3 regions of the Ideonella sp. genome follow, and region 1 is predicted to be linked to each of the others. Evidence: predicted binding sites of a transcription regulator. Region 1 holds the regulator's gene; each other region holds the start of a gene.

What was found. Region 1 encodes FliA, which starts transcription of late flagellar genes. Its sites were predicted from a motif close to CTAAAGTTTNNNNNNNNNNNGCCGNTA; they were not measured.
Region 2: a site for FliA is predicted at 2,324-2,350, ahead of motA (flagellar motor stator protein MotA). Genes of this name have one in related genera too.
Region 3: a site for FliA is predicted at 5,176-5,202, ahead of ACE3SG_RS01465 (flagellin domain-containing protein). Genes of this name have one in related genera too.

Annotation. Positions count from the first base shown of each region.
Region 1 covers NZ_JAYSDQ010000011.1:129,795-139,328, forward strand. Annotated here, with positions in the region: gene ACE3SG_RS15955 (hypothetical protein) at 1-208, shown strand, start outside; gene ACE3SG_RS15960 (esterase/lipase family protein) at 205-1,569, shown strand; gene ACE3SG_RS15965 (S8 family serine peptidase) at 1,660-3,162, opposite strand; gene ACE3SG_RS15970 (RNA polymerase sigma factor FliA) at 3,419-4,156, opposite strand; gene ACE3SG_RS15975 (flagellar biosynthesis protein) at 4,187-4,984, opposite strand; gene flhF (flagellar biosynthesis protein FlhF) at 5,005-6,591, opposite strand; gene flhA (flagellar biosynthesis protein FlhA) at 6,588-8,678, opposite strand; gene flhB (flagellar biosynthesis protein FlhB) at 9,054-9,534, opposite strand, start outside.
Region 2 covers NZ_JAYSDQ010000001.1:332,147-341,680, forward strand. Annotated here, with positions in the region: gene cheY (chemotaxis response regulator CheY) at 1-149, opposite strand, end outside; gene motB (flagellar motor protein MotB) at 192-1,115, opposite strand; gene motA (flagellar motor stator protein MotA) at 1,216-2,076, opposite strand; gene flhC (flagellar transcriptional regulator FlhC) at 2,417-3,004, opposite strand; gene flhD (flagellar transcriptional regulator FlhD) at 3,134-3,457, opposite strand; gene ACE3SG_RS01400 (CDP-glycerol glycerophosphotransferase family protein) at 4,081-5,568, shown strand; gene ACE3SG_RS01405 (FkbM family methyltransferase) at 5,600-6,748, shown strand; gene ACE3SG_RS01410 (adenylyltransferase/cytidyltransferase family protein) at 6,871-7,359, shown strand; gene ACE3SG_RS01415 (WbqC family protein) at 7,364-8,137, shown strand; gene ACE3SG_RS01420 (sulfotransferase domain-containing protein) at 8,147-8,926, opposite strand; gene vioA (dTDP-4-amino-4,6-dideoxy-D-glucose aminotransferase VioA) at 9,022-9,534, opposite strand, start outside.
Region 3 covers NZ_JAYSDQ010000001.1:346,400-355,933, forward strand. Annotated here, with positions in the region: gene ACE3SG_RS01445 (CDP-glycerol glycerophosphotransferase family protein) at 1-874, opposite strand, end outside; gene ACE3SG_RS01450 (tetratricopeptide repeat protein) at 907-2,814, opposite strand; gene ACE3SG_RS01455 (glycosyltransferase) at 2,876-3,946, opposite strand; gene ACE3SG_RS01460 (flagellin) at 4,233-5,078, shown strand; gene ACE3SG_RS01465 (flagellin domain-containing protein) at 5,372-6,217, shown strand; gene ACE3SG_RS01470 (flagellin domain-containing protein) at 6,565-7,413, shown strand; gene fliD (flagellar filament capping protein FliD) at 7,550-8,968, shown strand; gene fliS (flagellar export chaperone FliS) at 9,169-9,534, shown strand, end outside.

The DNA.
Region 1 (9,534 bases):
CCAGCAGCGCGAGGTCCAGCGCCACATCCACCTCGGCCACCTGGTGCCGCTGGAGGCGACCTGGTTGACCTCGCGCGGCAGCTTCCAGGCCGCTGCCGAGGAAGGGCGCCACAACGTGCGCTCGGCCGACTACCAGGCCATGATCGACCTGCGCTTGTCGCGGGACCTGGGCGTCACGCCCTTGCCGCTGCTGGGGGCCGCGCCATGATCCCGCCTGTCATCGATCCCGCGGCCGCGCTGTTCGACGCGGCCACCCGCAGCCTCGAAGACGACGGGCTCGAGGTCGGCAACAAGGCCGGCCCGGCGCTGCGTGTGGCCGAGGCGCGCCGCCGCCGCATGGCCGCCGCCCCCACGGCCGGCCGGGCGGCCTATCTCACGCTGGTGCGCGGCAGCGACGGGCTGCTGGACTTCCAGTGCGACGCGGGCCCCGCGATGCGCCCGCGGCAGCGGGCCTGGCGCCGCGGTGCGCCCGGCATCTTCGACGCCGTGCCGATCAACCACACGCTGTTCCGGCCGGTCGAAGGCTCCAAGGTCAGCGAGTTTCTGGAAAAACTCGACAACGGCTTCAACCCCCGCTACGGCCTGTTCGACCTGCACGGGCAACGGGTGAACCAGGTCGCGCCGGCGGGCAAGGTCTTGCTCATCGTGCACGGCACCTTCAGCAAGGGCGATGCGATCCTCGGCCAGCTGCGCGAGGCGAAGAATGCCGCCGGTCAGTCGGTCGGTCGCCAGCTGCTGCAGGCCGCCGGCACCGCCTACCAGCAGGTGCTGGTCTTCGAGCACCCCACGTTGCAGGTCGGGCCGTGGGTCAATGCGCTCGACCTGGCGCGCGCATTCGCGGGCTCGCGAGCCCAGGTCGACGTGGTCTGCCACAGCCGCGGGGGGCTGGTGACACGCTGGTGGCTCGAGGTGCTGCAACCGCAGATGCTCGCCAGCGCCCGGGTGGTCTTCGTTGCCTCGCCGCTGATGGGCACGGGGCTGGCGTCGCCCTACCGCCTGCGCACCGCGCTGAAGCTGCTGGCCAACTACAGCGCAGCCGTGGGCGGCGCGGCCGGCCTGGCCGGGTTGGCGTTGCCGATGTTCAAGGTGGTCGAAGGCCTGGCCACCTTGCTGGCTTCGGGCAGCGCGCTGCTGGGCAGCTCGCCGGTGGCCGACGCCGCCGTGGCGATGGTGCCGGGGCTGGCCTCGATGTCGCGCTACGGACCGGACGGCGTCGACTTCATCAAGGGCAATGTGGAGCTGGAGAAGTTGTCGTTCGGCTGGACCGCCCCGCCGCCGGGTTATTTCGCAGTGACCAGCAACTTCGAATCGGCGGCGGTCGGCTGGCGCTTCTGGGAGGCCTTTCGCCGCCCGGCGCAACGCCTGGCCGACGCGGGCACCGACCTGCTGTTCTCGGGCGCGAATGATTTTGTGGTCGACACCGAGTCGATGGCGCGGGTCGGTGTCGGTGCCGACATCGTCGATCCGCGAAACAGGTTCGACTTCGGCACCAACGACCGGGTCCACCACGTCAACTACTTTCTCCAGCCCGAGACCATCGACTTCATTCGCCAGTCGCTGGCGTTCTGAACGCGCGGGCGCTGCCCGCGAAAGCAGCAACGCCTCCCGAAGGAGGCGTTGCGAAGCGGGGCGAGCCGGCTGCGCCGGCTCAGTGCTCGATCAGTCGTCGTTCGACAGGTCCAGCGGGCTGGCGATGGCCTTCTTGTAGGCCGCGTACACGTCGATGCGGCCGTAGCCGATCATGTTGTTGGGCCAGGTGGTGGGCGAGGTGCCGCCGCAGGTCTGGTTGACCGGGTCGGTCACGCCGTCTTGCTGCGCCGTCTTGCGGAACAGCTTCTCGACCGCGGCCGGGTTGCCCTTCAGCGACGGCACGGCCGACATCAGCAGGGCGGCGGCGCCGGCCACGTGCGGCGTGGCCATGCTGGTGCCGCTCATCGTGGTGTAGGTGTTGGGCGGGTAGGCCGAGAAGATGTTGACACCCGGGGCGGAGACATCGGGCTTGACGCCCTTCACCTTGGCCACCGGGCCGCGGCTCGAGAAGCCGGCCAGCTTGTCGGCGCTGTCGGTTGCGCCGATCGTGAACGACAGCTGATAGATCGCCGGCGGGTCGGTGATCGTGCTGCAGTTCGGGCCGTCGTTGGCGGCGGCGGCCACGAACAGGATGCCGCCCTTGACCAGGTTGTTGACGGCGGCCTTGATCTCGGTGCCGACCGTGCAGCCTTCGCCGTCGGTGCAGCCCCACGAGTTGCTGATGATGTCCGGCGCCTTGTCCGGGTCGGGGTTCTTGTTCTGCAGGTCGGTGGGCGCCAGCATCCACTGCATGCACTCGATGTAGGTGGCCGGCGTGCCGTTACCGGCGTTCATGTTGCGGCAGCCGATCCACTTGGCGCCAGGGGCCACGCCGACCTGGTGGGTGGCGTTGTCGTCACCGGCGAAGGTGCCGGCGGTGTGGGTGCCGTGGCCATGGTCGTCACAGGGCTGCGGCGAGTTGGCCGGGCAGCTGCTGTTGGCGGTGTGGATGGCGTCGTGCCAGTTGTAGTTGTGGTCGGCGGTGCTGCCGTTCCAGCCGCGGTACTGCGACTTCAGCGCCGAGTGATCCCAGCGGTAGCCGGTGTCTTCGCCGGCGATGGTCACGCCTTCGCCCTTGACGCCTTCGGCCCAGACCTTGGGGGCGTTGATCTTGTCCACGCCCCAGGCGATCGACTCGACGCCCGTCGGCGATTCGGTGCGGCTGGCGTCACGCTGCGGCAGCTGCACCTTGATGGTCGGGTTGGGCTCGATGCGGCTGACTTCGTCGCGCGCGGCGAGCGCCGCCAGGTCGGCCGCCGAGAGCTTGGCGTAGACGACGTTCGCGATCCAGAACGCCTGGTATTCGATGCCGCGCGAATCCAGCCAGGCGCGCAGGCCACCTTGCTGCGCATCGGCGCGGTTGACCAGCGCATTGACCAGCGCGCGGCGCTTGGCCTTGTAGTCGGCCCCTTCTGGGAGCGACGCCACGGCCGGCGTCTTCTGGTCCTTGAGCACGATCAGTGCTTCGGCCCGCCCGTCGCGGCGCGCCGCTGCGGCGAGATCGCCATTGATCTGCCCGGCCCAGGCCGTGCCGCTGGCAATGGCCAGGGCCACGAGGGAAAGGCGGTGCCATCTGACGTTCGATTTGCTCATGACCTCGAATGCTCCTCAAAGTTGGGCGCTGGGATGGCGGCGCCCCTGCGCCGGTGCAAGCGAGCGATTCTGCGCTTGGCACGGGCCCTGAAAGCACCCCGCTGAACCATGTTGAACATCGTGCCCCCCACGTCCAAGGGGGCGCCTGCCGAGCCAGGCCGCCATCAAGCGCATCCCGGGGGCGGGCGCGGCCCAGAAACGCCAACGCCTCCCGAAGGAGGCGTTGCACCACACGTTCCGACTCAGCTGCGGCGGGTCACCACTCGCGCAGCTTGACCCGCAAGCGCGCGATCGACTGGCTGTGCAGCTGGCACACGCGCGACTCGGTCACGCCCAGCACGGCGGCGATTTCCTTCAGGTTCATGTCGTGCTCGTAGTACATGCTCATCACGTACTGCTCGCGCTCGGGCAGCTTCTTGATCGCTTCGACCAGGGCTTCGCGCATGCGGTGGTCTTGCAGCTGCGCCAGCGGGTTGCCGTCTTCGTTGGCCACGTGGCGGTCGAGGAACTCGTCGCCGCCTTCGTCGCCGGACATGTCTTCCAGGTAGACCAGCTGGGTGCCGCGCACCTTGGTCAGCGTGTCCTGGTATTCGGTCAGCGTGACGCCCATTTCCTTGGCGATCTCGCTTTCGGCCGGGGCGCGGCCGTATTGCTGCTCGAGCTTGTGCACGGCGGCCTCGATCTCGCGCTGCTGGCGGCGGTTGCCGCGGCTCATCCAGTCGCTGCCGCGCAGCTCGTCGAGCATCGCGCCGCGGATGCGCTGGGTGGCGAAGGTTTCGAACTGCACGCCCTGGTCGGTGTCGAAGCGGCCCATCGCGTCGTGCAGGCCGATCATGCCGACCTGGATCAGGTCGTCGATCTCCACGTTGGCCGGCAGCTTGGCGATCATCTGGTGCGCCAGGCGGCGCACCAGCGGGCTGTACTGCTTGAGCATCGCGTTGGCGTCGATGCCGGGCATCGCTTTGGCGTCGAGTCGGCCGGTGGCGGTGTACATGGGCGGTCTCCGAGAGGGGGCGTGTTCGGGTCAGTAGGCGTGCACGTCGTGGCCCGCGCTGAGCGGGGCCAAGCCAAAGCCGGTGTCGGGCGCTTCGGGGTCGAGCAGTTGGTTCGCGGCCAGGCGGGCCAGGGCCGGCGTGGCAGGGGCGGTCAGCGGGTCGCGCTTGTCGAGCCACACGGCTTCGCGCACCACGGTGCCCAGGAAGCTGTCGGCCGTCTCGGCCAGGCGCTCGGCGATGCGTTGCGCGGCCTTGGGCGCGCCGGCCATGCCGGTCAGCAGGTCGAAGGTCATCAGCCCGCTGCGCTGCGACAGCAGCTTCATCGAGGTGTAGGCGTCGGTCAGGCTGGCCGGGTCGAGCGTGGTGGTCAGCACGGTGCGCACCTCGCGCCGGCCGAGCAGGCGGACCAGGTCGCGGGCGTTGGCGTGCAGCAGCAGCACGTCGGCCTGCGGCGCCGCGGTTTCGACGGCGTTGAGCCAGGCTTCGCACGAGCCGCGGCTGTTGACGTGGCGCAGTGGCAGGCCGCGGGCGGCCAGGTAGGACATGTTCGGCCCGAGCGATTCGATCGCCGCGGCGAGGTCGATCTCGGCCATCGCGTTGGCGCGCGGGGCGCAGTCGGCCGCGTCGACCACCAGCGCGTGGGCGCCGAGCTCGGTGAAGGCGCCGGCCAGCCGCTCGAGCAAGATCGGCGTGCAGTCGACATGGGCGTTGAAGGCGATCGGCACCAGCCGCTGGCGGCGGCCAGACGCGAACAGCCGGCGCAGGCCCTCGGCCTGGTCGACCGGGCCGGAGCCTTCGTCTTCGGTGGGGTAGGGCAGCGGGCGCATGGCGGTGTCGTCCGTGGCGTTCACAGGTGCAGCGAGGCGCCGCCGGCCGCGCGGCCGCCGCGGGTGGCGGTGGCGAACACCAGCTGCACGTCGTCGGCTTCGAGCTTCCAGGTCGAGCTGGTCGGGGCGCGCAGGGCGCGCTGCACCAGCGCGTTGGGCGACAGGCGGTGCCAGTCTTCGGGCACGCGCTGGCCGTTGGCCACGCCCAGCACCTTGAGCTTGTGGCGGATGATCGCGTCCAGCGCCGGGGCCAGCTTGACGGCCTCGTCGATCTTGCTCAGCACCACGCCTTTGCACTGGGCGGCGCGCCAGTTGGTGATGACCTCGTCGATCGTCTCGCCCTGGGCCGACGCGTCGACCACCAGCAGGCGCTGGATCGAGCGGTGGCTCAGCATGTCCAGCAGCTCGCGGGTGCGGCTGTCGCGCTGGGCCATGCCGGCGGTGTCGATCAGGACCATCTTCTTGCCCGACAGCAGTTCCAGCAGGTCTTCGAGCGAGGCGCGGTCGTGGGCGGTGTGCACCGGCACGCCGAGGATGCGGCCGTAGGCGCGCAGTTGTTCGTGGGCGCCAACGCGGTAGGCGTCGAGCGTGATCAGGCCCAGGTTGGCGGCGCCGTATTGCGTGGCGAAGGCGGCGGCCAGCTTGGCGGTGCTGGTGGTCTTGCCGACACCGGTGGAGCCGATCAGCGCGAACACGCCGCCTTGCTCTTCGAGCGCAGGCTCGGTGTCGCCGGCGTGCAGGTTGCGCTCCAGCACGCTGGCGGCCCAGACGGCTTCGTCAGCGGCGTTGGCGGGCAGTGCGTCGACCAGCTTGCGGATCAGGCCGGGCGAGAAGCCGGCGTCGAGCAGCTTCTGCGCCAGCAGGGCCTGGCGCGGCTGGCGCTGCAGCTTCTCCATGAAGGCCAGGGCGCCGAAGCGCTCTTCGATCAGGCCCTTCATCGAGCGCAGCTCGTTCATCATGTCTTGCTGGTCGCGGCGGGCCGGGGCCTCTTCGAGCGACGGGGCGGCCGCCACGGTCGACAACGAAGGCATCGCGAAATCGCGCGGCTCGGGGCGGGTGTCGCGCACGTCGTCGTGGCGCGGCTCTTGCGCACGCGGCAGCGGGCGGCGGGCCGGGGCTTCGGGCGCGGCGGCGCGGGCCGGGGCACGCGGGGCGGGTTGGGCCGGCACGTGGTGGTCGGCGTAGGTGCCGGCGCTGCCGATGTCGTCTTGCCCCAGCGCGGCCTGGCGGCGCTTGAGCATGCGCTCACGCACATAGTCCTGGAACGACAGCGTGCTCATCGCCATCTGCTCCACGTCTTCCTGCACCTCGGGGGCGGCGGCGCGGCGGCCGGTGGCGGCGGCCGGTTGGGCGTTCTGGCGCTCGACGCGGGCGGCCAGGCTCTCGCTGCGCGGGGCGGGGCGGGCATTGCCGCGCGGGGCGCTGACCTGCGGGGCGCTGTCGGCCACGCGTTCGATCTGTTCCATCGAGTCCGGCGCCATCGCCAGCACTTCGACACCTTCCGGCGCGGGCTTCGTCGAGAGCACCACGGCGTCTTCGCCGAAAGCCTGTCGAACCAGCGCGAACGCTTCGCGGGAGGTACGGGCAGTAAAGCGCTTCACATTCATGACGTTGCTCCGATGATCGAGCCGATCCGGATCGAGTGGGTCTCAGGAATCTCGCTGTGCGCCAGCACCTTCAGGCGAGGGGCGGCACGCTTCAACAGGCGGGCCAGCGGGGCGCGCAGGGCGTCCGGCACCAGCAGGCAGGCCGGCACGCCGAGGTTCTCTTGCTTGCGCACGCTGTCGGCGGCCTGCTTGGTCAGGGCCTCGGCAACGCCGGGGTCCAGCACGGCACCGTGCGGGGAATTCAGGGCCTGGTTGACCATGCGCTCCAGGTCGGGCTCCAGCGCGATCACGTCCAGCTCCTTGGCCGGGCCGTAGATCTGCTGCACGATGGCTGGGGCCAGGTGGATGCGGATGCGGCGGGCCAGCTCGGCCGGGTCGGTGACCATCGCGGCGTGCTCGGCCAGGCATTCGATGATCGAGCGGTAATCGCGGATGTGCACGCCTTCGTCCAGCAGCAGCTGCAGGACTTTCTGAAGGGTTGCGATGCCGACCATCTTGGGGACCACGTCTTCGATCAGTTTGGGAGCCAGTTTCGTCACATGCTCGACCAGCGCCTGGGTCTCCAAACGACCCAACAACTTGGCGGCATTCACTTGCATCAAGTGTGAAAGGTGGGTGGCCACCACAGTCGAGCAATCAACCACCGTAAACCCGCTCATTTGGGCTTGCTCGCGGTGGCGTTCCTCGATCCACACGGCGGGCAGGCCGAATGCGGGGTCGATCGTCTTGGTGCCCGGCAGCGCAGGCACCTTGCCGCCCGGGTTGATGGCCATGTACATGCCCGGGAAAGCCTCGCCTTCGCCCACCACGGCGCCACGCAAGGTGACGCGGTACATGCTGGGCTTGAGGTCGAGGTTGTCGCGGATGTGCACCGAAGGCGGCAGGAAACCGACCTCTTGCGCGAACTTCTTGCGGATGCCCTTGATGCGGGCCAGCAGGTCGCCCTTGCGGTCCTTGTCGACCAGCGCGATCAGGCGGTAGCCCACTTCGAGGCCCAGCGTGTCGACCGGCTGCAGGTCGTCCCAGCTGGCTTCGGCGTTGGCGGCCGGGGCGGCTTGGGTGGTGTCGACCTTGGGCTGCCTGGCCTCGCGCTTGGCCTTCTGGGTCAGCCACCAGGCGTAGTAGCCGATCACGCCGCTCATCAGCAGGAACACCAGGTGCGGCATGCCCGGCACCAGGCCCAGCAGGCCGATGATGCCGGCGGTCAGGCCGAGCGAGCGGGGCGAGCTGAAGACCTGGGCGCGGATCTGGCTGCCGATGTCGGTGTCGGTGCCGACGCGTGAGACCACCATCGCCGCGGCGACCGAGATCAGCAGGCCGGGGATCTGCGCGACCAGCGCGTCACCGACGGCCAGCAGGATGTAGCTGTTGGCCGCGTCGCTGGCCGACAGGCCGTGCTGGGCGACACCGATGATGAAGCCGCCGACCACGTTGATCAGCAGGATCAGCATGCCGGCGACCGCGTCGCCACGCACGAATTTCGACGCACCGTCCATCGAGCCGAAGAAGTCGGCTTCTTCGCCCACTTCGGCGCGGCGGCGCTTGGCTTCGGCTTCGTCGATCAGGCCGGCGTTCAGGTCGGCGTCGATCGCCATCTGCTTGCCGGGCATCGCGTCCAAGGTGAAGCGCGCGCCGACTTCGGCGATGCGCTCGGCACCCTTGGTCACCACGATGAAGTTGATGACGACCAGGATCGCGAAGACGATCAGGCCGACGGCGAAGTTGCCGCCGATCAGGAAGTGGCCGAAAGCTTCGATCACCTTGCCGGCGGCGCCGGGGCCGGTGTGGCCTTCGACCAGCACCACGCGGGTGGAGGCCACGTTCAGCGACAGGCGCAGCAGCGTGGTGACCAGCAGCACGGTCGGGAAGGCCGCGAAGTCCAGCGGCTTGATCATGTTGGCGGCCACCAGCATGACCATCAGCGACATCGCGATGTTGAAGGTGAACAGCAGGTCCAGCGCGAAGGCCGGCAGCGGCAGCACCATCATCGCCAGCACCATCACGATGAAGATCGGCGCCATCAGTGCCTTGACCATGGCGGCGTTTTGGCCGAACAGGGCTTGCAGTTGCTGTTGGATGGCGTTCATCGGAGGGTTTGGAAATGGAATGCGGGCAGGGCCTGTGGTGAAACTGAATGTTGCCCGGGCGCGCCGAAAACTTGAGCCGGAAAAGGGGCCGGAAATCGGCTGTCATCTGCGGTGAGCTGGACGGGTCGGCAGGGTTGGCGGTGCGCTCAGGTGCGGAATGTCACGAACGGCTGTTCATGCCATGGGGCTGGGCGGTGAGGTCGGTTTTCTGGCGCGGTGGAGCGAGTCCAGCCTAGGCGTGGTGCGAAGCCGGTGCCCCGAGTCTCATGGGACGCGCTTCAGCGCCGCCCCCTCCAAGTGGCGTGCGCGGAGCCGGCTTTGCCGGTCCGCTGCGCGAGCCCCCTTGGGGGCAGCCCCCGGAAGGGGGCGTGGGGGTCAACGTTTCTTGAAAGCCGGCGAATGCGGATCGAGCTCGTCCGGCACGCTGACATCCGGCTGGTCGATGCGGGCGTTTGGCGTGCGGCGCAGCGCGTAGACCCAGGCTAGCACCTGCGCCACGGCGGCGAACAGCGAGGCGGGCACCTCCTGGTCGATCTCGCAGTGCGCGTACAGCGCCCGCGCCAGCGGCGGGGCCTGCAGCACCGGCACCTTGGATTCGCGGGCGATGTCGCGGATCTTCAGCGCCAGCAGGTCGGCGCCCTTGGCGATCACGCGCGGTGCGCCCATCTTGGTGTCGTCGTACTTCAGCGCCACCGCGTAGTGGGTCGGGTTCATCACCACCAGGTCGGCCTGCGGCACGGCGGCCAGCATGCGCTTGCGCACCATCTCGCGCATGCGTGCCTTGATCTTGCCCTTGACCTCGACGTTACCCTCGGCGTCCTTGTGCTCTTGCTTGACTTCCTCGCGGGTCATCTTG
Region 2 (9,534 bases), on a different contig from region 1:
TTCGAGGCCTTGAGCATGCCGAGCGCCACCTGGCCGTCTTCGGCTTCTTCGCAGTTGTTGCAGCCCATCTCCTTGAGCAGGCCGCGCACGATGCGGCGCATGGTGGAGAAATCGTCAACGACAAGGAATTTCAGGTCACTCTGGTTCATGGCGGTCCTTCAGCGGGTCAGCAAGGTTTGAAGCGTTATCGGTCAGCGGGCGGGGACACTTGAGGCCGTTTCTTCTTCGGCGCTCGGGGATTCGGTGGACGTGCGGAAAACACGGTCTTCCGCATCGCGGTTCATCACGATGATGCTGATGCGGCGGTTGCTCGGGCTCGTGGGGTCGTTGCGGTCGAACGGCTGGCTGAAGGCCAGGCCCTGCACCCGCAGCACCCGGTTCTCGGCCAGCCCGCCGGCCATCAGCTCGCGCCGCGAGGCGTTAGCTCGGTCGGCCGACAGCTCCCAGTTGCTGTAGCCGCGCTCGCCGCTCGAGAACGGTGTCGCATCGGTGTGACCCTCGAGTGTCAGCAGGTTCGGCACCTCGGTGAGGATGGCGCCGATCGCCTGCAGCAGCTCTCGCATGTAGGGTTGTACGGCGGCGCTGCCCGAGGCGAACATCGGCCGGTTCTGCTCGTCGACGATCTGGATGCGCAGGCCGTCGCGGGTCATGTCCAGCCGCAGCTGCGACGACAAGGCTTTGAGCCGCTCGCTGGCCTGGATCTTTTCCTCGATCGTGTGCTTGACCTCCTGCAGCTTCGCGAGCTCGGCGCGTTTCTGCTCGGCCTTCAGCGCGGCCAGGTTGATCGTCTTCTTCGGTGCGTCGACGTCGCCGCGCTTGATCTGGCCGCCGGATCGCGTCAGGTCTTCGCCGCCGCCCTTGATCACGTGCGAGGCGTCGCCCGAGCCGGCGCCGCCCGACAGCGCCACCTTCATCGGCGACGAGAAGTAGTCGGCAATGCCCTTCTTGTCGCCCTCGGTGGTCGAGCCCAGCAGCCACATCAGCAGGAAGAACGCCATCATCGCCGTCACGAAGTCGGCGTAGGCGATCTTCCAGGCCCCGCCGTGGGTGGCATGGCCACCCTTGCGGACCTTCTTGACGATGATCGGTTGGAGTTTCTTTGCGTCACCCGCCATCACTGACCCCCCAAGACGCTTGGTACGGCGTCGCCCCCCGAGGGGGCGCGTTCGCCTTGGGGCGGCCCTGCGGCGAACAGGGTCGGGCTAGGAGTGGTTTTCACTTCTTCCCCTTGACGTGGCTCTCGAGCTCGAGGAAGGTCGGGCGCTCGGTCGAATAGAGCACCTTGCGGCCGAACTCGATCGCGACCTGCGGTGCGTAGCCCTGCATCGACGCCAGCAAGGTGGTCTTGATGCACTGCAACTCCTTGCCGTCCTCGTCGATCTTCTGCTCCAGCAGGCCGGCCAGCGGCTCGGCGAAGGCGTAGGCCAGCAAGATGCCGAGGAAGGTGCCGACCAGGGCCGAGCCGATCATCGCGCCCAGCACCGCCGGGGGTTGGCCGACCGAGCCCATCGTGTTGACCACGCCCAGCACCGCGGCAACGATGCCGAAGGCGGGCAGGGCGCCGGCCACCCGCTGCAGCGCGGCGGCGGCGGCGTGCGCCTCGGCATGGTGGGTCTCGACCTCGCTGTCCATCAGCGACTCGATCTCGTGGGCGTTCAGGTTGCCCGAGACCATCATGCGCAGGTAGTCGGTGATGAACTCGGTCACGTGGTGGTCGTGGCCGACGGTCGGGAATTTCTGGAACAGCGGCGAGTTCTGCGGGTCCTCGACGTCCTTCTCGATGGACATCAGGCCTTCCTTGCGCGCCTTCTGCAAGATCTCGTACAGCAGCGCCAGCAGCTCCATCGCGCGGGCCTTCGAGTACTTCGAGCCCTTGAAGCAGGACGCCAGGCCCCGGGCCGTGGCCTTGAGCACCTTGGGCTGGTTGTTGGCGACGAACGCGCCGAACGCGCCACCGAAGATCGTGATCAGCTCGAACGGCAGGGCGTGGAGCACGACGCCGATGTTGCCCCCGTGCGCAATGAACACGCCGAAGATGCAACCGATGGCGACCAGCCAGCCGACGATGACAAACATGGTGAGGGGGTTCCGGGTTCTCGTTTGTGCGCTTCGAGCAGCGAACGAGCGCGGCCCTTGGCGGTGATATCGGTAACCCCTCGGCGCAGCTTGAGCGGGCGAAAGCCTCGAATTGGCGGCTTATTGCCCCGGCCTTTGCTGCAATGCAGAAAGAAAAAAGGCGGACTCACGAAGAGCCCGCCTGAAAGCACAGGGGTTGTGCTAGGAGGAGACAAGCATGAACAAAAACAAAACTGACGCCTTGTGAAATCGGCCGCCGACCGCCGAATTCAAGGGGTGACGCAATTGGTTACATGGGGTTCGGCAGTAGTTGGCAGATCCCGGTGGACTGCACGCCGCGTCAGGCGTCGTCGTCCGCGGTGGTGGCCAGCTGGCGGTTGCTGGTGGCGCTGGGCAATTGCAGCGCGCCGGCCTGGCGGCCCTTGCCGGCACGGGCGGGCGGGTTGCACAGGCCGCAGACGAAGTGCTTGGCGATCTCGTGCGGGTGGCTCACATAGTGGCCGCCGCACTTGTTGCACTTGGTCATCGTCAGCATGCCGTTGTCGACGAACTTGACCAGGCGCCAGGCGCGGGTCACCGACAGCATCGGCTCCAGCCCCTGGGCGGCCGTCTGCTCGAGGTAGAGCTGGTAGGCCTTGATGACGGTGTCGATCTCCTCGAGCTCCGACGTCTTGTTCAGGTACTCGTGGATGTTCAGGAACAGGCTGGCGTGGATGTTCGGCTGCCAGGTCATGAACCAGTCGGTCGAGAACGGCAGCTGGCCCTTCGAAGGCGACTTGCCCGAGACTTCCTTGTACAGGCGCAGCAGGCGCTCGTAGGACAGGTCGGTCTCCGACTCCAGCACCTGCAGGCGGGCGCCCAGGTTGATCAGCGTGACGGCACGCTCGATCTGGCGGGCTTCGGTCAGGATGCTTTTGTTGCGGGCCATGGTGTCCTCCAAGACTCAACGAGTGATCTATGACAGATTTGCCGAGCCGGCGCCGGGCCGCTCCCAAGGCGGCTCGGCAACCCCTCGGGGGTGGGCTGGCGTACTCGCCAGACCGGGGCCGACATTTCTTCAGGCTGCTTCTTGATGGCGTCCGGCCATCAGGATCGAGGCGTGCAGGCGGCTGACGCTGTCGTTCGCGGCGGCCTTGCCGTGGCTGGTGAGCAGGCCCCAGACCAGGTCGTCGTCCATGCGGAAGCGGCACAGCAGCGTGTTGCCGGTGGCGATCTTCATCATCTGCGCCGGCGTCAGCGTGGCGATCAGGTTGGCGGTCTCTTCCGAGACGCCCAGGCGGAACAGCGCTTGTTCGCGGTCGGCGCGGATCAGGCTCTGGGCCAGCATCAGGTACGACAGGTTGGCTTCGCGGATCTCGGCGAGGATCTGGTTGGTGTCCATCATTCGTTCCTTTGCTCGTCTACCGTTTTGAAGAAGAGACTTTGTGTCTCGGCTTGGGATGAACTGTAAGGACCGAAACAGAACGGAAACATCAGCTCACTTCCGCCGCTGAAGTCCGCGTTTTTCCGTCAGCCCTGTCAGGCAAATTCCTACAAACCGACCGCGTCAGGTCGTTCAAAAGGAGATTGGCGGGGTGCCGGGCTGCTTTTCTGGCAAAGGCCACGCCCGGGCCTTGCCTACAGTGGCACGAAGCTGCCGACACTGCGTCTGCTGTTGTCCCGCCCAAAGCTGGCCCCTCGCGTTCGCCGCCCGTTTTTCGCCGCCCATTCGCCGTCCTGTCGGCAGCGGAGCCCGCGCGACCAGCCGGCCGCCGGGCCCGCTGCCGTCTTCCCGACGGCGCTTTCGTACACAGTGTGCGCCCGTTCGGTTCGGGTGTGGTCGAAATTCACGCTCTGGTCAGGGTGAACGCCTAGGGCAGGCCCGCGCTGCGGCCCCAGGCTGTTTGCGCTGCCCGCCGGGCCGAACAGAACGGGCTTGGCGCCGCATATCCGGGCTTCACCGCCGGGTGTCGCTGCCTACAGTGTTGGCGCAATGGCCGCTGGATCGGCCCAAGAAGCCCACCCATGATCGACGTCTCCCCGCACACCTCGACCTACGACCCCGCCAGCCTGCCGCCCGCCGGCCTGGGCGCCGACGTGGGCCCTGACTGGGACGAGCGCCTTGGCGCGGTCGAAGCCCTGGGCGGCCAGCTGAGCCAGGCTTTCGAGCAACTGGTCGAGGCTGTCGTCGGCCTGCAGGAGCAGGCCCAGCAACAGGCCGCGCCGGTGCCCCAGCTGGCCGGTGGTGCCGAAGCCGCGCTGGCCGCGATCGGCGCGCTGAACAGCCGCCTGGTCGACCTGGAGCAGCAGTTCGCGCTGGAGCGCAGCTGCCGCGACCTCGAGCGCGTCTCGCGCATGCACCCGAAAGAGCGCTCGGTCGTCTTCGTGGCCACCACCTACCTGGGCTGCAACGTCAAGTACGCCTGGCTGGCTTTCCGCGAGCGGGCCAAGGCCGAGGGCATCACCGCCTGGCTGCTGCCGCAAAACGCCGAGCAGGAGCGCATGGCCAAGAGCCTGGGCGAGCCGTGTTTCCCGACCCGCCATGCCGACTGGTCGGCCGAGCACCTGCGCGCTGCCTTGTCGGCCGCGGTGGTCGTCACCTGTGATCACTTCCTGAACCCGAACCCCTACGCCCCGGCCCTGCTGGCCGGCGCGCGCCATGTGCAGCTGTGGCACGGCATCTCGATCAAGGAGATCGGCCTGCGCAACCTGACGCCGATGCGCAACATGACACCGCGCTTCGCCAAGGTGCTGGCCACCACCGGCCCGTACACCCGGCTGGTCGGCACCGCCGCGTCGGCCGAGAACGAATGGCGGCGCTGGTTCAGCTTCGAGCGTTATGCGCCGATCGGCTACCCGCGCAACGACGTGCTGCTGCGCGAGCCGACCGAGGCCGACCTGCTGAACGTGGACACCGAGATGCTGGACGCGGCCCGCACCGCGCGCGCCGCCGGCAAGCGGGTGGTGCTGTATGCGCCGACCTTTCGCGACGTGAAGCGCGGCACCTGGGTCGTCGACGCCGGGCTGGAGCGCCTGGCCAAGCAGCTCGACGAGCGCGGCGACCTGCTGATCGTCAACTTGCACCCGGTCGAGCAGCCGATGATCCCGCAGCTGAAAGAGGCGGTGCCGACGGCACGCTTCGTCGCCCCGCGCACCGACATCTACCCGCTGCTGCCGCACACCACCGAGCTGGTCACCGACTATTCGTCGGTGATGTTCGACTACCTGCTGCTGGACCGGCCGATCATCCTGTTCCGCCCCGACCACGCCGAGTACATCGCGCGTTCGCGCACGCTGTACGACGACAAGCTCGACGTCAAGCCCGGCCCGCTGGTGGCCAGCGTCAACGAGCTGCTGCTGGCGCTGCGCAACCGGGCCGCCGAGTCGGGCGCCCACGCCCGGCACCGCCAGGCGCTGCGCGACCGCCTGCACGACCACCACGACGGCCAGTCCGGCGAGCGCCTGTCGGCGCTGCTGCTGGAAGAGCTGGGCCTGGCGCTCGACGCCGAGTGAGCCACCCCGCCGGACATCAGGAGACCGACCGATGAAGCTTCGCAACGACCTGGCCGCACTGCTGCCCCGGCTGCGCGACGACGACCTCTACAAGTTCTGCGTCTTCTACGAGAAGTACGCACCGCACCTGGCCGACATCGCCAGCGGCGTGTACGACCGGCTGAGCGCGGCCGACCAGTCGCGCTTCGTGCTGTGGTTCTTGAAGCGCTGGGCCAAGATCGACCTGGTCAACCCGATCGAGCGCCACCTGTACGACACGACGATCGAGCGCCTGCGCACCGAGCCGCGGCCGGTGGAAGAGCTCAATGGCGTGCCCTACCGCCTGCGCGACATGACATCGCAGGGCTACGACTTCAAGATGCTGGGCTACGACTGGTGGCTGGGCGCGCACGACATCCGCTACGGCCAGTACGAGCAGGGCGATATCCAGCTCGCGCCTGGCGACGTGATCATCGATGCCGGCGCCTTCATCGGCGACACCGGCGTGTACTTTCATCACAAGCTCGGCGGCCGCTGCCAGGTCCACAGCTTCGAGCTGCTGGACGAGAACCTGGCGCTGCTGGTGCATAACTTCGAGCGCAACGGCGTGCGCGACGGCCAGGTCGTCATCAACAAGCTGGCGCTGGCCGACCGCACCGGCGACGAGATCGTGATCGCCGACGGTGCTACCCAGGGCTCGACCTCGATCTTCGGCAAGGCGGGCCAGGGCACCAAGGTGCAGACGATCACGCTCGACGACTACGTGATGGGGCTCGGCCTGGAGAAGGTCGACTTCATCAAGATGGACATCGAAGGCGCCGAGCTGCAGGCCCTGGCCGGCGCGCGCCAGACCATCCAGCATTTCAAGCCCAAGCTCGCGATCTGCCTGTACCACAAGTGGAACGACGCGTTCACGATCCCGCAGGCCATCCACGCCACCGGCGTCGACTACAGCTTCACCTTCAAGTGGGTGCAGCTGAAAGACGGCTGGGAGGCGATCTTGCTGGCGATCCCGACCGAGCGGGCCACCCACCCGGTGCGCCCACCGGCGGCGCCCGACACCTCGGCCACCGACCCGATGGCCGATGCGCTGGGCACCTTCTGCCGCGCCTATGCCAGGAAGTTCGGCCAGGTCGAAGCCCTGCGTCGCGACAAGCGCGAGGCCGAGCGGGCCGTGGTCGGCGAGCCGCAGGCGGCCTGAACTTGAGCCGGTGGAGCGGGGTGATGAGGCCGTTTCTCCAGCCATCGCGCTGGCGTGCGCTGCGTAGAGTGAACACCATGGCGCCCACCCTGTCGGCGCCGACCTGACACGGGAGCGCCACGATGAGCCTGATCGCCAATCCCTACGCCCACGGCGCCGCTGCGGCGGCCACCGGCCTGCCCGAGCTCGCACCGGCAGACCGTGGCACGACCATCGCGCTGACCTACGGCACCTACGACCTGTTCCACATCGGCCACGTGCGGCTGTTCGAGCGCATCAAGCAGCGCTACGACCGGCTGATCGTTGCGGTGTCGACCGACGAGTTCAACGCGATCAAGGGCAAGAAGGCGGTCGTGCCGTATGCCGACCGCGTCGCGATGGTGCGCGCCTGCCGCTATGTCGACGAAGTGATCCCCGAGAACGACTGGGCCCAGAAGGAAGTCGACGTGATGGTCCACGGCGTGGACGTGGTCGTCATGGGCAGCGACTGGACCGGCCGCTTCGACGAGCTGAAGATGCTGTGCGACGTGGTCTACCTGCCGCGCACCGAGGGCGTCTCGAGCACCGAGCTGAAGGCCGACGTCGTCGCTGCGGTGCGTGAAAGGGCGTGACGCCATGAGCTTGTTCGAGCGCGCCGCCGAGTCGACTGTGTCGACCGCTGGCGCCTCTGCTGCCGAATCGACGACGCCACCGCAGCGCCGCGTCGCGGTGCTGCAGCCCTATCTGTTTCCGTACCTGGGCACGTTTCAGCTGGCCCGCCAGGTCGACCGTTTCATCTGCTTCGACGATGTGGCCTTCATCAAGAAGGGCTACATCCACCGCAATGCCGTGCTGCTGAACGGCGAATCACACGCCTTCACCGCGCCGGTCAAGAACGCCAGCCAGAACCGCACGATCGCCGAGCACGACTATGTCGGCGAATGGCAGCCGCTGCTCGCGCTGCTGCAGCGGGCCTACGCGAAGGCGCCGCATTTCGAGCCTGTCTTCGAGTTCGTGCAGCGCGTGCTGCTCGAGCCGGACGAAAACGTGGCGCGCAAGAACGCCCGCAGCATGGCCGCGGTGTTCGACTACCTCGGCTTGCCGTTCGACCACGGCTTCTCGTCGGCGCATGCGCTGCTGCCCGAGCTGCGCGCGTCGGCGCGTGTGCGCGCGGTGTGCCGCGCCGAAGGCGCATCGACCTACATCAACCCGACCGGTGGCCGCGCGCTCTACGACGCGGCCGACTTCGAGCGCGATGGCATGGCGCTGCGCTTTTGCGCGATGCGCCCGGTGCAGTACCCGCAGCCGTCGCCGGCCTTCGTGCCGTACCTGTCGATGCTGGATGTGCTGATGCACTGCACGCCAGAGAAGGTCGTCGAGTTGCTCGACGCCTGCGATCTCGAACCCTGACCTGATCGGTCAGATCGAAAGCAACTCCATCCGGGTGATCAGGTCTCGCCCTTCGGCGTCCTCGCTGAGGTGGCGCACGATGTCCGCTGGCAGCGCCAGTCCGGCGGTCCGGGTGCGGAACACGCTGTAGGCGTCATCGTCGTGCTGCGAGGTGCTGGCGGCGATGAAGTCGAGCACCTGCTGCGACATCGGCAAGCCCACCGCAGCAAACAGTGACGACAGCTGAGCAGCAGGGTCAGCGCGCAACTTGTCGTACGAGACGAAGAGCACCTTGTCCGGGTGGGCCGCCTTCACCGCCAGCGCCAGCGCGAGCGATTCTTTCCACTTCGCGTAGCCGTTGTACTCGCAGGGATCGGTGTTCTTCGACGGCGCGTGCAGGTATTCGGCGTGGATGTCCTGGCCGGCGCGAAACTCTTTTGGCGCCTGGTACCAGCTGTTGATCACGTCCAGCGCCGGGCGGTGGATGTAGATCAGCTTGTGCAGGCCGGGCAGGGCGGCGAGCGCCGGCATCAGGTGGTGGTAGCGCACCTCTTTCCACACCAGGTGCGTCAACCGCTGCGCCTTGGGCGGACGCAGCGGTTGCAGCACGAAGTCGGACGTGGCGCCGAGCAACGCATTGCCGAAGGCATCCAGGGATTCGGCGCTCACGCCGTGAACGCCGAACCAGTTCTTGAATTCGTACGAGAACAGCGGCTGGTAGCGATAGGCCACTGCCTCGCTGGCATTGAACAGCTGGCCCAGCCAGCTGGTGCCGCTGCGAGGGCAACCAAAGATCGCGACCTGGTTCATTCGATCACTCTAGTGCAGCACCTGCGGCCCCGCTCCCGCCGGGCAGGAAAGAGGCCTGACAGAACGGCCAGGCGGGGCGCCTCATCCAACCAGTATCACGCAGCCGCCTTGTGCTGCACCGTCGCCGCGAAGCAGACCGTGTCGGCGATGCGGTGGACTTCTTCGTCGGTCAGCGCCGGGTAGATCGGCAGGCACAGCACCTCGCGCGAGATGCCCTGGGCCACCGGCATCAGGCCGGGTTGCGCCGACGGCAGGTGGCGGTACATCGGGAACTCGCTGATCAGCGGGTAGAAGTAGCGCCGGCCGTGGATGCCTTGCTCTTTCATCAGGTGGTAAAGCTCGTCGCGGGTGACCGAGAAGTCTGGGCCCACCAGCACCGGGAAGTACGAGTGGTTGCTGGTGTTGCCGGGCATCGGCTGCTCGAGCAGGCGCAGGCCAGGCACACCGGCCAGGCGCGTGCGGTACATCGCGTCGATCTCGGCGCGGCGCGCCATCGCGCGCTCGATGTGCTGCAGCTGCAGCAGGCCGAACGCGGCGTTGACTTCGCTCATCTTGCCGTTGATGCCGGGCGCGACCACGGTCACTTCGTCAACGAAGCCGAAGTTCTT
Region 3 (9,534 bases), on a different contig from region 1:
GCAGGCCCTCGACGTCCTGGTCCTTCTGGTTCCAGTGGCCGAAGTAGGTCGGGTGGGCCTTGAAGAAGACGTTGGCCTTGTGTTCGCGGGCGAATTTGACCGCATGTGCCAGGAAGTTGGAGCCGGTCAGCTCGGTCCACTTGCCACGCTGCCAGGTCGGCACCACCAGGATCGCGGGGCGGCCGGAGTCCAACGCCTTGCGGCCACGCTCCGACAGCTCTGCACCGACCATTTCCAGCTCGGTCGCTGGCCGCAGCAGCACCTCGTTGCGCGGCATGCCGGCACGCACCAGCTGGCGGCAGCCGAACACTTCGCGCCAATAGCCGTCGAAATGGGAGGCGGTGGACAGCACATAGTCGGCCCGGATGCTCGACAGCCAGTAAGGCCGCACATCGGCGGCCCTGGCGCCAAGGTAGGCCAGCAACTGCAGTGTCAGCTTCTTGACCGAGATGCCGTGCCACAGCTGCAACTGCTTGGCGCCGGCCAGGCAGTTCACCATCGGCTGCGACATACCCAGGCTTTCCCAGGGGTTCAGTGTGAACACCGCCACGGCGGCATGCAGCAGGATGTCCAGCGTCAGATCGATGTCCTGGCCCAGCAGCAGGCAGGGCAGGTTCTGCGCATGCAGCGAGGCCGCCAGATCCGCGTTGACGGTGCACCAGACGACGTCATAGCCGCGGGCCTGTGATATCGCCCGCAGGAACAGGTACTTGCTGTTGTCGGCAAAGCTGGTCCGGCCGAAGAACAGCACCAGCGGCCGCTTCTTCAGCTTCAGCGAAAGCTGGGCGAATTCGTTCGCCATCTGCAGGTCGTCCAGCCTACCCTGCAGTGGGCGGGGGGCGTCTTGTTGTTCGTTCTGGGCCGGTGCGTTCAAACGGCGTCCTCCTGTGGTTCGTCTTCGGTGTGTCAGCCGCCTCCGGCCAGCAGGTGGTCCGGCGGCAGGCCGGCCTGTTCACGGTCGAACATGCGCTGCAGCAGTGCTTCATAGTCGCGCGCGTACTGGTCGCTGTCAAACAGCGGCAGGCTCATGCGCTGGCTGTCCAGGTGTTGCTTCAGGCCCTGCAGCGTGGCCGGCTCCTGGGCCAGCGCGACCGCCAGGTGCACGTAGCTGTCTTCGTCGGCGGCCGCCAGGTCGGGCAGGCCGCAGGCGGTGACCAGGCTGGCCGCAACGCGAGACGCGAATGTCGCGCCCGGCACCGTCAGCACCGGCACGCCGGCCCACAAGGCCTCGCTGGCGGTGGTGTGGGCATTGCAGGGCCAGGTGTCGAGAAACATGTCGGCCACGCGCAGGCGGGCGATGTGCTTGGCCAACGAGAGCTTGGGCGCCCAGAACACACGCTCCTTGCCGATGCCGCGCGCCGCCAGCTCACGCTCGAGGTTGGCCTGGGCATGCGGGTTCCAGGCCAGCATCCACAGCACCGCGTTCGACGCGCCGTGCAGGATGCGGGCCCACAGGTCCAGCATGTGGGGCGAGATCTTGTAGGTCTGGTTGAAGCAGCAATAGACCACCGCGTCGTCGGGCAGGCCGGCCTGGGCGCGCGTGGGCGCCGGCGGCAGCGCGCGGTGGCGGTCGTTCGGCTGGTAGCTGTTCGGCAACTGCGCCAGGCGCTCGCTGTACTGGCCGGCCTGGGCCAGCGGCAGCACGACCGGGTCGCCGATCATGTAGTCGATGAAGTCGGCGCCGGTGGTGGCCGGGTAGCCGAGAAAGGCCGCCTGCACGCGCGCCGGCTTGTAGGCCAGCAGCTCGAAGCGGCTGCCGCGGGTGTGGCCCTTCAGGTCGATCGCGATGTCGATGTCGTCGGCGCGCATGCGGCGTGCGACCTCGGCATTCGAGCAGTGGGTGACGTCGACGAAATGGTCGCAGGCGGCGCGCACGCGCTTGCCGATCTCGCTGCCATCGTCGGGGCTGTGCGAATACAGCGTGACCTCGAAACGCTCGGTGTTGCGCCGCTCCAGCAGCTCGGCCATCAGCACCGAGGTGGCGTGCTGGTGAAAGTCGCACGACAGGTAGCCCACGCGGATGCGGCCGGGCCGGCGCGGGCCGGCCGGTGGCATCGGCTTCAGGCCGGGGGTCAGGCCACGCAGGCGCAGCGCGCCGATGCGGCGCTGCTGCTCGGGTGTGGCGTCCACCGCCAGCAGGGCGAAGGGCGAGAGTTTCTGGCCGGTCTGGTCGTCGCCCTGGTCGAGCGCCTTCAACAGTTGGGCGGTGTCTTCTTCGACCTGGCTCCAGTCGCAGGTCTGCCGGCTTTCGTGCACCAGCAGCGACAGCGCCAGCGCGCGCACGGCGCCCGCATCGAGCGACACGGCGGTGCGGAAGCACTCGGTCGACTCGCGCGTCATGCCCAGGTCCTTGAAGCACAGGCCCAGCCGGTAGTGCACCAGCGGGGCGTCGATCTTGAGGGCCAGCGCCTGGAAGAAGATGCCGACCGCGTCTTGCAGCCGTTGGGCCTGGAACAGCGCGTTGCCGTAGGCGTTGAACCAGTCGTGGTCGCGCGGGGCGTCGGCAGGGAACTGGTCGAACACCGCGGCAGCTTCCTGCGCGCGGTTCTGCTGCAGCAGGCATTCACCGACCAGGCGGCAGGCTACCGGGCTGGCCGGGTCGAGCTGCAGCGTTTCGCGGCCCTCGGCGATCGCGCTGTCGAGCGCGCCGCATTGCATGTGCGCGCGGGCCAGGTTCAGGCGCAGCAACGCGTCGCGGGGCGACAGCGCGGCGCCGCGCTCGAACTCGGCGATCGCCGCCGGCCAGCGCTTGGCCTGCATGGCCTTCAGACCGGCCTGGCGGTGCGCTTCGGCGCGCTGGCGTGAATTCTTCATCCTGCCCACTTTAGAGAGGCGGGCGCGGCGGCAGGCAACGAAAAGACGGGGTGCGGCGGCCTTATTCGGGCTTGCCGGCCAGGCGCCGGCATTCGGCGGCGTCCTCCGCGCGGCCCAGGCTGTCGTAGAGCAGCGCCAGGTTGTGGGCCGCCAGGTGGCTGCCGCGGCCGGCCACCGCGCCCTCCAGGTCGGGCCGCTCGCCGATCGCCAGGCAGCGCTGCCAGGCGCTTTCGATCATCGGCAGCAACGCCTCGGCCCGGGCCGGCTCGTCGGCCGCCCAGTCCAGCAGCACGTCGCCCAGCGCGAAGAAGAAATCGGGCGACTCGCTCCACTGCGCCAGCCCGGCCTCGGCCCGCACCAGCGCGTCGGCATGCCGGCCGGTGCATTTCAGGGCATGCAGGCGGCGCACCGTCAGGTCGTGCAGCCAGCCCGGCGCCGGGCCGCCGCTGGGCAGCAGGGCTTCGGCGCGCTCGAAGCAGTCCAGCGCCTGGGGGTAGCGCGCGTACACGTCGTGGTCCTTGCCGAGCTGGTACCAGGCATACGGGTCGGCCGGGTGCTCGGCCACCTCGCGCTCCAGCAGCTGGCGGTTGCGGCCGGCCTTGGCCGCCAACGCGTCTTTCAGATAGCCGTCGTGGCCCAGCGCGATATCGAGCCGCCGCACCGGCCACTGGTGCTGGGGCTGCTCGTGCACCCGGCCGGCGTAGCGCACCGGGCCGGGCAGAATGCGGCTGATCCAGCTGCTGGCCTGCTGCGAGGCGGCGCCGCTGTCGTCCAGGCTGTCGACGCGCACCGCGCCGACGAAGGCCGGCGCAGTGTGGCGCAGCGCCGCCAACGCCGCGGCCCCCTCGGCCAGCCATTCGTCCGCGTCGAGCACCACGTGCCAGTCGGCGCCCGCGGCATCGAGCGCGGCGTTGCGCGCCGCGGAGAAATCGTCGACCCATTGAAAGTGCGCCACCCGTGCACCGGCCGCCTGCGCGCGCGCCGCGGTGTCGTCGGTCGAGCCGGTGTCCAGCACCAGCGCTTCGTCGACATGCGGCAGCACGCTGGACAGCGCACGCGCGATGCGCGCCGCCTCGTTGCGCACGATCATCACCACCGCCACGCGCCAGGCGTGTGGCGGCGCGGTGGCCATGGGTGAAGGCGACGGAGTGCTCATCGGGCCGACTTTAAGCCTGTGCCACGCCGCGCACCTGCCGATAAGAAAGGACTGGGCAGCCGCCATGGGCTGCCGCCGGCGCCCCGCAGTTCTTGCGCACCCCCCGGCCCAGTCGATCGATCGAAAAGCGCTCAAAAAAACTCTCAAGTCTTTCGATCAACCCTCCGAAAAGCAATTCACGGCCCCAACCACTTTCAAACGGGGGCGCAACCAGAGACCCGAGAGGGTCAGTTTTCGGAACCCCCGTGAAGGAGTAACTCACATGTCTTCTGTCATCAACACAAACGTCGGCTCGTTGACGGCTCAACGCAACCTGTCGGCTTCGCAAGCTTCGCTGTCCCAGTCGATGCAACGTCTGTCGTCGGGCCTGCGCATCAACTCGGCCAAGGACGACGCCGCCGGCCTGGCGATCGCCGAACGCATGAACGCCCAGGTGCGTGGTATGAACGTGGCGATCCGCAACGCCAACGACGGCATCTCGCTGGCGCAGACCGCTGAAGGCGCCTTGAGCAAGGTCGGCGACGCGCTGCAGCGCATGCGTGAACTGGCGGTGCAATCGCGCAACGCCACCAACTCGAGCTCGGACAAGGATTCGCTGAACAAGGAATTCGGCCAGCTGCAGTCGGAAATCACCCGCGTGCTGGGTGGCACCAGCTTCAACGGCAAGAAGATGCTGGGCTCGGACGCGACGACGATGACGTTCCAGATCGGCGCCAACACGACCGCCGACGACATCGTGGACATCACGTCCGAGGACATGACCGCCAACAGCGACATCACCGCGGTGACGGGCTCGACGGCGGTGATCGATTCGTCTGCCACCTCGGGTGACATCGCCACCGTGATCGACAACATCGACACCGCGATCGACACGATCAACGACCAGCGCGCCACCTTCGGTGCCGCCCAGGGCCGCTTCGACGCGATCATCTCGAACCTGCAGCAGTCGGTGGAATCGCAGAGCGCCGCTCGAAGCCGGATCATGGACGCGGACTTCGCGCAGGAAACGGCGAACATGAGTCGAGCGCAGATCCTGCAGCAGGCGGGCAGCGCGATGGTGGCCCAGGCCAACCAGCAGCCCCAGCAGGTCCTGAGCCTGCTGCGCTAAGGCCCCAGGCCCTGAGCCTGCCGCGCCGGAGACCCCGGCGCCGCGACCGAAGCCCTCCTGAAAACGGGGGGCTTCGGCGCAAGGGCCCAAAAAACTCTCAAGGTTTCCCAAGACGTTTCCGATACCCAAATCACAGGGCGAGCAATCAAGCAGACCCTGGGTCCGGTGAGATGACCAAGGGCCAGGCAGCACCCAGCAAGTGGGGTTGCCCGACCGGAGGAGCCCCGGCATTTGCGTGCAGAGACGCCGGTGCTTAACCGGAAATTTTTGGCAACCCTTGTAGGAGTTTCAACATGGCTCAAACCATCAACACCAACGTCGCTTCGCTCAACGCCCAGCGCAACCTGTCGATGTCGCAGTCTTCGCTGTCGACCTCGATGCAGCGTCTGTCGTCGGGCCTGCGCATCAACTCGGCCAAGGACGACGCCGCCGGCCTGGCGATCGCCGAACGCATGAACGCCCAGGTGCGTGGTATGAACGTGGCGATCCGCAACGCCAACGACGGCATCTCGCTGGCGCAGACCGCTGAAGGCGCCTTGAGCAAGGTCGGCGACGCGCTGCAGCGCATGCGTGAACTGGCGGTGCAATCGCGCAACGCCACCAACTCGAGCTCGGACAAGGATTCGCTGAACAAGGAATTCCACGAGCTGCAGTCGGAAATCACCCGCGTGCTGGGCGGCACCAGCTTCAACGGCAAGAAGGTGCTGGGCTCGGACGCCACGACGATGACGTTCCAGATCGGCGCCAACACGACCGCCGACGACACCGTGCAGCTGACGACCGAGGACATGACGGCCAACACCGACATCACCGCGGTGACGGGCACGGCCGCCGTGATCGACGCCACCGCCACCTCGGGTGACATCGCCACGGTGATCGACAACATCGACACCGCGATCGACACGATCAACGACCAGCGCGCCACCTTCGGTGCCACGCAAGGCCGCTTCGACGCGATCATCTCGAACCTGCAGCAGGCGGTGGAGGCGCAAAGCGCCGCCCGAAGCCGGATCATGGACGCGGACTTCGCCTCTGAAACCGCGAACATGAGCCGAGCGCAGATCTTGCAGCAGGCCGGCAGCGCGATGGTCGCGCAGGCCAACCAGCTGCCCCAGCAGGTCCTGAGCCTGCTGCGCTGATCGCGGCAAAAGTCGTGGCGGCAGCCGCCGCCTGACAGTCCCCCACCCGATGCCCCCGCCGGCCACCCGCCGACGGGGGCATCGCCTTTTGGTGGCTTCGAAATGGCCGCTTTCCCGGCTTCATTTCCCGGCATTGCTGCCACACAAGCCTCTTCAGAATTCGTTCCATCGTCCCAATGCAAATCGGGGCGTGGTCCGACAAGCACTGCCGAGACCGGAGTCGCCAACCAGCGGCTCTTGTTCGACGGTGAAGGGTCCGGGCTTTGTGGAAGGGGCGGTTGTTCGCCGCTTCTTCTGGATAGCCGGCTTTTTCGCCGGGCGCGGTCGATTCGTAACGAGGTGCTCACATGCCACAGACCATCAACACCAACATTGCGTCGCTCAACGCGCAACGCAACCTGAATGCTTCGCAGACCGCGCTGTCGACTGCGATGCAACGCTTGTCTTCGGGCATGCGTGTCAACTCGGCCAAGGACGACGCCGCCGGCCTGGCGATCGCCGAACGCATGAACGCGCAAGTGCGCGGCATGAACGTCGCGATCCGCAATGCCAACGACGGCATTTCGCTCGCGCAGACCGCTGAAGGCGCCTTGAGCAAGGTCGGCGACGCGCTGCAACGCATGCGTGAACTGGCGATCCAGGCCCGCAACGCCACCAACTCGAGCTCGGACAAGGACTCGCTGAACAAGGAGTTCGGCGAGCTGCAGTCGGAAATCGGCCGCGTCCTCGGGGGCACGACCTTCAACGGCCAGCACATCCTCGGTGTGGACGCGACGACGCTGACCTTCCAGATCGGCGCCAACACCTCGACCGACGACGTGATCAACATCACGACCGAGAACCTGACCACCGCCACCGACATCGCCGCGATCACCGCGACGACGACGGTGATCGACGCCACCGCCACCATCGGTGCGATCGCCACGGTGATCGACAACATCGACCTGGCAATCGACAACGTCAACAACACCCGGGCCACCTTCGGCGCGACCCAGAGCCGCTTCGACGCGATCATCTCGAACCTGCAGCAGTCGGTCGAGAACCAGGCCGCTGCCCGAAGCCGGATCATGGACGCGGACTTCGCGGCTGAAACCGCGGCGATGAGTCGAGCGCAGATATTGCAGCAGGCCGGCACCGCGATGGTGGCGCAGGCCAACCAGCTGCCGCAACAGGTGATGCGCCTGCTGCAGGGCTGATACCGGGCCGGCTTCGGCTTCTGACGCGCGCCGCCGGGACCCCTGGGCGGCGCGTTTTCATTTCCGGGCCCCGAACAAGGTCTTAAGTTCCCGCGCCAGCGGCCGATGACCACGACAGGAATCCAAGGGAACCACCATGCCCACCATCAGCTCTCTCGGGGTCGGCAGCGGCCTGCAGTCGGAAAGCATCATCTCGGCGCTGATGAGCGTCGAGCGCAAGCCGGTCGAGCTGTTGACGGCCGAGACCACCAGCATCAAGACCCAGCTGTCGTCGGTCGGCAAGATGCAGAGCCTGGTCGCCGCGATGCGCGACAAGGCCGGCGCGATCGGCTCGATCAGCCTGTGGGGGCAGACGGCGGTCACTTCGAGCGACGGCACGATCGTCAGCGGCAGCACGACCACCGGCGCCGCGCCCGGCCGCTACTCGGTCACCGTGTCGCAACTGGCGTCGAGCCAGACGATCACGACCGCCGCCGCGCTGCCCAGCTCGTCCAGCCAGCTCGGCGACGGCACGCTGCAGATCGAACTCGGCACCTGGACAGGCGGCAGCTTTGCCGGCAACGGCTCGCCGGTGACGGTCACGATCGGCTCCGACGACACCAGCCTGGCGTCCATCCGCGACAAGATCAACAACGCCGACGCCGGCGTGACCGCGACGATCATCAACGACGCGAACGGCGCACGCCTGTCGATCCGCTCTGATGCCACCGGCGCCGAAAACGGCTTCAAGATCACCGCCACCGAAAACGTCGACGACAACGATGACACGACGGGCCTGTCGGTGCTGGGTTACGACGCGGGGGTGGTGGGCACCCCGATGTCGCTCAACCAGTCGGCCGGCAACGCCAAGGCCAAGGTCAACGGCGTCGACATCGAGTCCAAGACCAACACGCTCAGCGGCGTGTCCGACAACCTGACGCTGACGCTGACCAAGGTCACCGCGACCCCGGTCGAGGTGGTGGTGGCGAGCGACAACGAGGCGGTGAAGACGGCGATCGGCGAATTCGTCTCGGCCTTCAACGAGCTGGCCGCCTACATCAAAGACCAGACGAAGTACAACGCGTCGACCAAGACTGGCGGCCCGCTGCAAGGCGACCGCACGACCATCGGCCTGCAGTCGCAGCTGCGCGGCGTGATCAACCAAGGCAGCACGGCGTCCAGCACCTGGAGCCGCCTGTCCGAGATCGGCATCACGATGAAACAGGACGGGTCGCTGACCACGACCACCTCGAAGCTGGACGACGCGCTGGCCAACCCCGAGGAGCTGCGCAAGCTGCTGGCCACCGACGGCTCCGGCACCGGCAACTCGGGCTTCATGGACCGGTTCAAGGACCTCGGCAACGCGGTGCTCGGCGAAGACGGCAGCCTGGAGACGCTGCAGACCAGCCTCGAAGCGCACATCAAGCGCAACGACGACCGGCAGGACCAGATGGAAGACCGGCTGACCCGCACCGAGGCGCGCTTTCGCGCCCAGTACGAAGCGCTGGACACCTCGATGGCCAAGCTGAACGCGTTGTCGTCCTATGTCACGCAGCAACTGGCCGCGCTGGGGTGACCCGCGCCGGGCCCAGGCCGGAAGCAAGCGCCCCGCGGGGCGCTTTTTTCATGGTGTTTGTCAAGCAAGGAAGCCCGCATTTCTTGAGCCGATGAGTGGCGGAAAACCCCGCCCAGTTCAATGGCTTGGTCGGCCTCAAGCTGGGTGAAATTGGGGCCGATAAGCAAAGGGACGGACACAGATTCACCACCGCACACACCATGTACAGCCCGCAACTCGCCTCGCCCTTTGGCCGCTCCGGCGGCATGAGCAATGCCTACCGCCAGGTCGGTGCCGAGACCAGCGTCGAAGATGCTTCGCCGCACAAGCTGATCAGCCTGCTGTTCGACGGCTACATGGAGTCGATCGCCCAGGCCCGCGGCGCCATGCGCAACGGCGAGATCGAAAAGAAGGGCAAGGCCATCGGCCGTGCCGCCCGGATCGTCGAAGAAGGCCTGAAGGCCAGCCTGAACGTGGACGACGGCGGCCCGCTCGCCCGCGACCTGAAGGCGCTGTACGACTACCTGACCCAACGCCTGACGCTGGCCAACCTGCGCAACGACGAGGCGATGCTGGACGAATGTGTC